One region of the Dietzia sp. SL131 genome, then DNA from elsewhere that is predicted to be linked to it. Evidence: riboswitches for the same ligand, from Rfam matches in the RefSeq annotation. Region 1 holds a riboswitch; the other holds the start of a gene.

Evidence for each region. Region 1 has a riboswitch for cobalamin ahead of OVA21_RS04945 (ABC transporter substrate-binding protein). Riboswitches for the same ligand answer to the same signal wherever they lie in the genome.
Region 2: it holds a riboswitch for cobalamin, as region 1 does, so the genes downstream of both, OVA21_RS17035 (ABC transporter substrate-binding protein) here and OVA21_RS04945 (ABC transporter substrate-binding protein) in region 1, are expected to answer to the same signal.

The regions. Positions count from the first base shown of each region.
Region 1 is NZ_JAPPRI010000003.1:874,766-877,969, forward strand. It holds gene OVA21_RS04940 (FecCD family ABC transporter permease) at 1-586, opposite strand, end outside; gene OVA21_RS04945 (ABC transporter substrate-binding protein) at 591-1,631, opposite strand; cobalamin riboswitch at 1,687-1,864, opposite strand; gene OVA21_RS04950 (alpha/beta hydrolase) at 1,877-2,971, opposite strand; gene OVA21_RS04955 (ABC transporter ATP-binding protein) at 3,031-3,204, shown strand, end outside.
Region 2 is NZ_JAPPRI010000003.1:3,420,731-3,423,934, reverse strand. It holds gene OVA21_RS17045 (long-chain fatty acid--CoA ligase) at 1-903, opposite strand, end outside; gene OVA21_RS17040 (carboxymuconolactone decarboxylase family protein) at 991-1,407, opposite strand; cobalamin riboswitch at 1,568-1,706, shown strand; gene OVA21_RS17035 (ABC transporter substrate-binding protein) at 1,796-2,734, shown strand; gene OVA21_RS17030 (FecCD family ABC transporter permease) at 2,731-3,204, shown strand, end outside.

The DNA.
Region 1 (3,204 bases):
AGACGACGAACGAGGTCACCGCGGAGAACAGCTGGGTCGCCGCGACCCCGGCCAGCACCACCCGGTCGGTGGTGCCGCCGGACGCGAAGGCCAGGACCAGGACGAAGCCGAACGCGGTGAGCGCCCCGACGAACGCCCCCGTGGTGAGCCCGACCGCGCCCGCGCCGACCCCGAGCACCACCACGAGGACCGCCCCGGTGGAGGCGCCCGAGGAGATGCCGAGGATGTACGGGTCGGCCAGCGGGTTGCGCAGCAGCGACTGCAGGATGACGCCGCACAGTGCGAGCCCCGCCCCGGCCAGGGCCGCCATGAGGGTGCGCGGCAGCCGCAGGTTCCAGATGATCCCCTCCTGGATCCGCGTGAGCCCGGAGTCGGCTCCCGTGAGGCGGGCCAGCGCGGACTGGACGACGTCGGCGGCGGTGAGTCCGGACGGGCCGATGGTGATGACGAGCGCCGTCGACACCGCCAGCAGCCCCAGGCCGCCGAGCCATAGGGTGGCCAGCGCGGACGGTCGCCGCAGGGGCGGCCGCCGACGCGGTGGCGCCGGGACCACCGGGGCGGTGGTCCTCTCGGGTGCGAGGGTCATCGGGTCAGTTGGCCGGGTCCGGCTCGGCGAGACCCGGCGTGGTGAGTCCAAGAGCGGTGAGCCCCGCCGCGACGGTCTCCACCCCGTAGATCGTGCGCAGCGACGGGTTCATCTCGGCACCGGTGATGTCGATGAACCGCTTCTCCCGGACCGCCGCCATCTCCCGGGTGACGGGGTTGGACTCGAGGTAGGCGATCTTGGCCTCCGCGGTCTCGGCGGTCTGGCTCTTGCGGGTCAGGTCGCCCACGACGATCACGTCCGGGTCGCGCTCGGCCACGACCTCCCAGCTGATCTGCGGCCACTCCTGGGTGGTGTCGTCGAAAACGTTCTCCAGGCCGAGGGTGGTCGAGATGAGGCCGGGGGCACCGCAGCAGCCGGCCAGGTACGGGGACTCGGAGTTGGCGAACCAGTACATCGCGGAGATCCCGCGGGCGTCGACGCTCTCGGCGGCCTCATCGAGTCGGCGCTGCAGGTCCGCCACCAGCTCGTCACCGGCCTGCTCCACGTCGAAGATCGTCGCGAGATCGGTGATCTCGCGGTAGAGCAGGTCCGGGGTGAGCGGGGTCTCGCGGACGCCGTCCCCGGAGTCGGCGACCTTGCCCACGCAGTCGGTGGGGGAGAGGTACGTACCCACGCCGAGTTCGTGGAACTGCTCGCGGGCGGCGACCCCGCCCTCGCCGAGGGTGCTGCCGAAGGAGGCGGTGACGAAGTCCGGCTCCACGTCCAGGACGGCCTCCATCGACGGCGCGTTGTCGGCCAGGCGGGGGACAGACCTGTTCACCTCGGAGAACTCGGGTAGGACCGGGTCTGTCCAGGTGGCGGTGCCGACCATCCGGTCGCCGAGGCCGAGGGCGTACAGGATCTCGGTGGAGCCCTGGTTGAGCGAGACGACCCGTTCGGGCGGGGCGTCGAGCTGCACCTGCTCCCCGCAGTTCTCGATCGGATCGGTGCCCGGGCCGGCGATCGCGGCCGGGTCGTGGGCGGTGCAGGAGGTCAGGGTGAGAAGGGTGACGCCGGCGAGGGCGACCAGGGTGGACGAACGCATGGGTGTGCTCCGAGGTCGCGGGCCTGCAACGCGAAGCCCGGTGATGACCTGGCGGTTGTCACCGCGAGGGCCAGCCGGTATTCGGACTCGGGATCACCTGGACGGAGCGCCTTCCCAGACCGTGCGGCCCAGTGGCATCGTGCCCCGCCATCACCCTCACCGCTGCGCGTCAGTTCCGGATTCGCACCGGATTCCCGCGACCGATCGGTCTCGCTGGCGATCACAAGGTAACACGCGCTCCAGGGTCAGTACGCCAGCCCCATCCGCATCGCGCCCACCGCCTCGGACAGCGCCGAGCGCGCGAGCGGGGTGGCCCCGACGGCGTTGACGAACGGGTGGACCAGTGTCTCGTGGCGGCGCAGCGAGACCGGGACACCGGCATCGGCCATCTTCCGGGCGTAGGCCTCGCCCTCGTCGCGCAGCGGGTCGAACCCGCCCGTGGCCACGTGGGCGGGCGGCAGTCCCGAGAAGTCCTCCGCAAGCAGGGGGGAGGCGCGGGGGTCGAGCCGGTCCTCGTCGGACCGGATGTAGGTCTCCTCGTACCAGTCCATGTTGGCCCGGGTGAGGAAGAAGCCGTCGCCGAACAGCTCGTACGAGCGGGTCCGCGCGGACATGTTGGTGGCGGGGACGAACAGCAGTTGGAAGTCCGGCATCTTCTCTCCGGCGTCGCGCGTCTGCTGGCAGACCACCGCCGCCAGGTTGCCGCCGGCGCTGTCACCGCCCACCGCGATGCGCGTCGGGTCCACGCCGAGTTCGTCGGCGTGGTCGCGGACGTACCGGAACGCGGCGATCGCGTCCTCGACCGCGGTGGGGAACCGGAACTCGGGTGCCAGCCGGTAGTCCACGCTGATCACCTTGAGCCGGCCCGTCTCGGCGATGTAGCGGCAGGTCGCGTCGTGCGAGTCGACGCTGCCGAGCACCCAGCCGCCGCCGTGGAAGAACACGAGTGCGGGCAGCGTTTCGTCACCGTGGACCGGCGAGTACAGGCGCGCGGGCAGGTCGGCCCGGTCCGGGTCGGTGCCGCCGAGCGGGAGGACGATGTCGGTGACGACGGCGAGGTCGATCTTCTTCCCCGAGACGGTGAACGCCGACCGCTCGACGGCCGAACGTGCCTTCTCGACGGTCAGATCCTCGTATTCGCCCTCGGATGTCATCGAGATGACCCGGAGCCCGGCCTGGAAGTGCGGGTCGAGGACCTGGCCGTCCATCCGTCGCGGGGTCCCGCCCACGAGTCGGAGGAGCGGGCCGGGCAGGAACCCGGCAGCGGTCATGACGGCCTTGGTCAGGCGATCCGGGATCGACGGGGAAAAGTCACGGTGGCCGGACATGGGAGAGCGCATGGGCACATTGTGACGCGGATCCCTGGGATGATCGGGGTAATCGGACGAAGGAGCTGATCATGCGTTCAGAACACGACAGCGTGGTGCGGGTCGAGGGCCTGGTCAAGACCTTCGGCCGCGCCCGGGCCCTGGACGAGTTGGACCTCGACGTGCGCCGCGGCGAGGTCCACGGGTTCCTCGGACCCAACGGGTCGGGCAAGTCCACCACCATCCGAATCCTGCTCGGGCTCATG
Region 2 (3,204 bases), 2.5 Mb from region 1:
CACGACGACCGCACGGAAGCTCGACATGTCGATGGGGTGGTCCACGCTGTACGCGTCCACTGCCTGCCAGATCGTGGGGACGGCGGCGGCCAGCGTCGGACGCTCGGAGGCGATCATCGCGGCCAGCGGCTCGGGCTGTAGGAAACGCTCCGGCATGAGCAGCGAGGCGCCCACCATGAACGCGGCGTACGGCAGGCCCCACGACATGGCGTGGAACATCGGCACGATCGCCAGCACGTTGTCGTCGAGCGAGATGTCCATGCCGTCGGACATGCACACCTGCATCGAGTGGAGGTAGATCGACCGGTGCGAGTAGACGACGCCCTTCGGGTCGCCGGTGGTGCCCGAGGTGTAGGCCATCGCGGCGCCGGAGTTCTCGTCGACCTCCGGCCAATCGAACTCGGTGGGCTGGGCGGCGAGGAGCGCGTCGTAGTCGTGCACCTGGATGCCCTCGGGAGCCTCGAGGTTCGCGGCGCCCCCACCGGTGACGATGACGTGCTCGACCGTCGAGAACCGGGGCAGGAGCGGCTGCAGGAGCGGGACGAGGCTCGGGTCGACGATCACGACCTTGTCCTCTGCGTGGTTGGCCACGAACTCGAGCTGGTCCGGGAACAGCCGGATGTTCAGCGGATGCAGCACGGCGCCCATGGACGGGATCGCGAGGTAGGCCTCCAAGTGCTCGGAGTTGTTCCACTGGAATGTGGCGACCCGCTGGTCACCGTCGACCCCCAGGGAACGCAGCGCGTTGGCCAGCTGCGCGGCGTGCTTGCCCAGATCGCCGTAGGTGATCTTCCGTGGTCCCTGATCGGTCCAGGTGGTGACGACCGCATCGGAGTGGACGGTCGCACCGAACTGCAGGATCGTGCTGATGTTCAACTGCTCCGGCATCATCGTGCTCTTCATGAGGGGCTCCTTGATCGAGGGGTGGCGTCTGTCACTCTCGTGTCGAGACTACCTGACGTCCATGACGTCCTTGGGCCGTGTGGGCGATCACCCGTCGAGGTCGTCGAAGACGGTCTGGACGGTCCTCGTCGCCGCGAGGGCCGCCGGCGCGCCGCAGTACTCCGAGGCGTGGATGACCGCCTCGGTGATCTCCTCGCGGGTCAACCCGTTGGTCAACCCGCCGCGTACATGCCCCGCCGGCTCGGCGTCCGCGCGCAGTGCCACGAGCATCCCGATATTAAGCAGGCTGCGATCCCGTCGGTCCAACCCGGGCCGGTTCCAGATGTTGCCCCACACGTTCTCTGCGACCACGTGCTGGATCGCCTCCGACTCCGTCCCGACAGCCCGGTCCATGGCCCGGTCGACGAAGTCGTCGCTCATCACCTCGCGCCTGGTCGCGAAACCCTGCTCGCGCAGATCCGCGGCCGAAGGCCCCTCGCCTGCAGAACTCGTCGTCGTCGTCATCTCCACGGTCCTCTCCCACTGCCGACAGGTATCGCGATCCATCCTCCCCGACCGTCGTCACCAGCTCCGCGTGACCTCGCCCCGCCCCGGCCAGGCGCGGGGACGGCTCGGACAGGGGCGACAGCGGATGTATGGGATGGGCGGACGCGACGACGGGTGGGATACCCTCGACGGGTCCGGCCACCAGCGTCGGACCCCGCGGCAACTCGGCGGAAGTCGGTGCGAATCCGACGCTGTCCCGCAACTGTGATCCCGTCTCAGGACGGGCGAGCCAGGTCGGCCGGTTCCGCGGCAGCCGTACGTACTGACCTCGGACGAAGGACGGTCGCGTGCAGCGGCCCAGGCCGCGGCCCGAGCTGTTTTCTTCCTCCGAATCACGGAGGATGCCATGCACCATCCACGAGCCCGCTCGCTGCTGCTCGCCCCCCTGGCCGCCCTGGCGCTGGTCGCCTCCGCGTGCAGCGGCAGCGGCACCGGCGGCGACGAGCCGGCCCCGGCCGACCAGACCTCCGCCGCGGCGGAGGAACCGCAGGCGATCGTGTCGCTGGCCCCCACCACCACCGAGATGCTCTACGCCGTCGGCGCCGGGGACAGCGTCGTGGCGGTCGACGAGCGGTCCGACTTCCCCTCCGACGCCCCGGTCACCGACCTGTCCGGCTACACGCCCAACCTCGAGGCGATCCTGGGATACGCGCCGGACCTCGTCGTGCTCACCGACGACACCGGGGACATCGTGGCCGGCCTCGAACGCTCCGGCGTCGAGGTGCTGCAGCTGCCCGCCGCGCAGACCCTCGACGACACCTACACCCAGCTCGAGCAGGTCGGGGCGGCCACCGGGCACATCGGCGAGGCCGCCGAACTCGTGTCGCGGATGCAGAGCGAGATCGACGAGATCGTCGCCTCGGTGCCGGAGCGCGAGACCCCGCTGACGTACTTCCACGAGCTCGACGACACCTACTACACCGTCACCGACGACACCTACGTCGGGGAGATCTACTCCCTGTTCGGCCTAACCTCGATCGCCACCGGCGACGACCCCTACCCGCAGCTGTCCGAGGAACTCATCCTCGAGGCCGACCCGGACCTCGTGTTCCTCGCCGACGGCCAGTGCTGCGGCATCACCCCGGAGGTCGTGGCCGAGCGGCCGGGTTGGGACGGACTCACCGCCGTGCGCGACGGGCGCGTCCACGTGGTCGACGAGGACCTGTCCAGCCGGTGGGGCCCGCGCGTGGTCGACTTCATGCGCGAGGTCGCCGCGATCGTCACCGCGGTGCCCGACGCCGCGCCGGAGACCGCGGAGAGCCCCGCGAACCAGCCCGCCTCGTGACCCGCCCGTCGCCCCGCCGCGCCCTCGTGCTGGGCGGGGCGACGCTGTTGCTGGCCGCGGCGGTCCTGCTCGGCACCCTCATCGGCCCGGCCGGCCTCACCCCGGGCGGCGTGGTGCTCGAACTGGTGGGCCGGCTGCCGCTCGTCGACATCAACTCGGGGTTCACCGAACGTCAGCAGGTCATCCTCTGGGAGATCCGCATCCCACGCGTGGTGCTGGGCGCGATCGTCGGCGCGATGCTCGCGATCGCCGGGGCCACCTACCAGGGCGTGTTCCGCAACCCGCTCGCCGACCCGTACCTGCTCGGGGTGTCCAGCGGGGCGGGGCTGGGCGCCACCCTGGCGATCGTCGTGGGCGGCGCGATGGGCTCGGCGATGGTGCCGCCCGCCGCGTTCGCCGGCGGCATGATCGCGGTGCTGGCCACCTACACGCTGGGCCGCAGTGTCGGCGGTGGACGCAGCGAGGTGGTC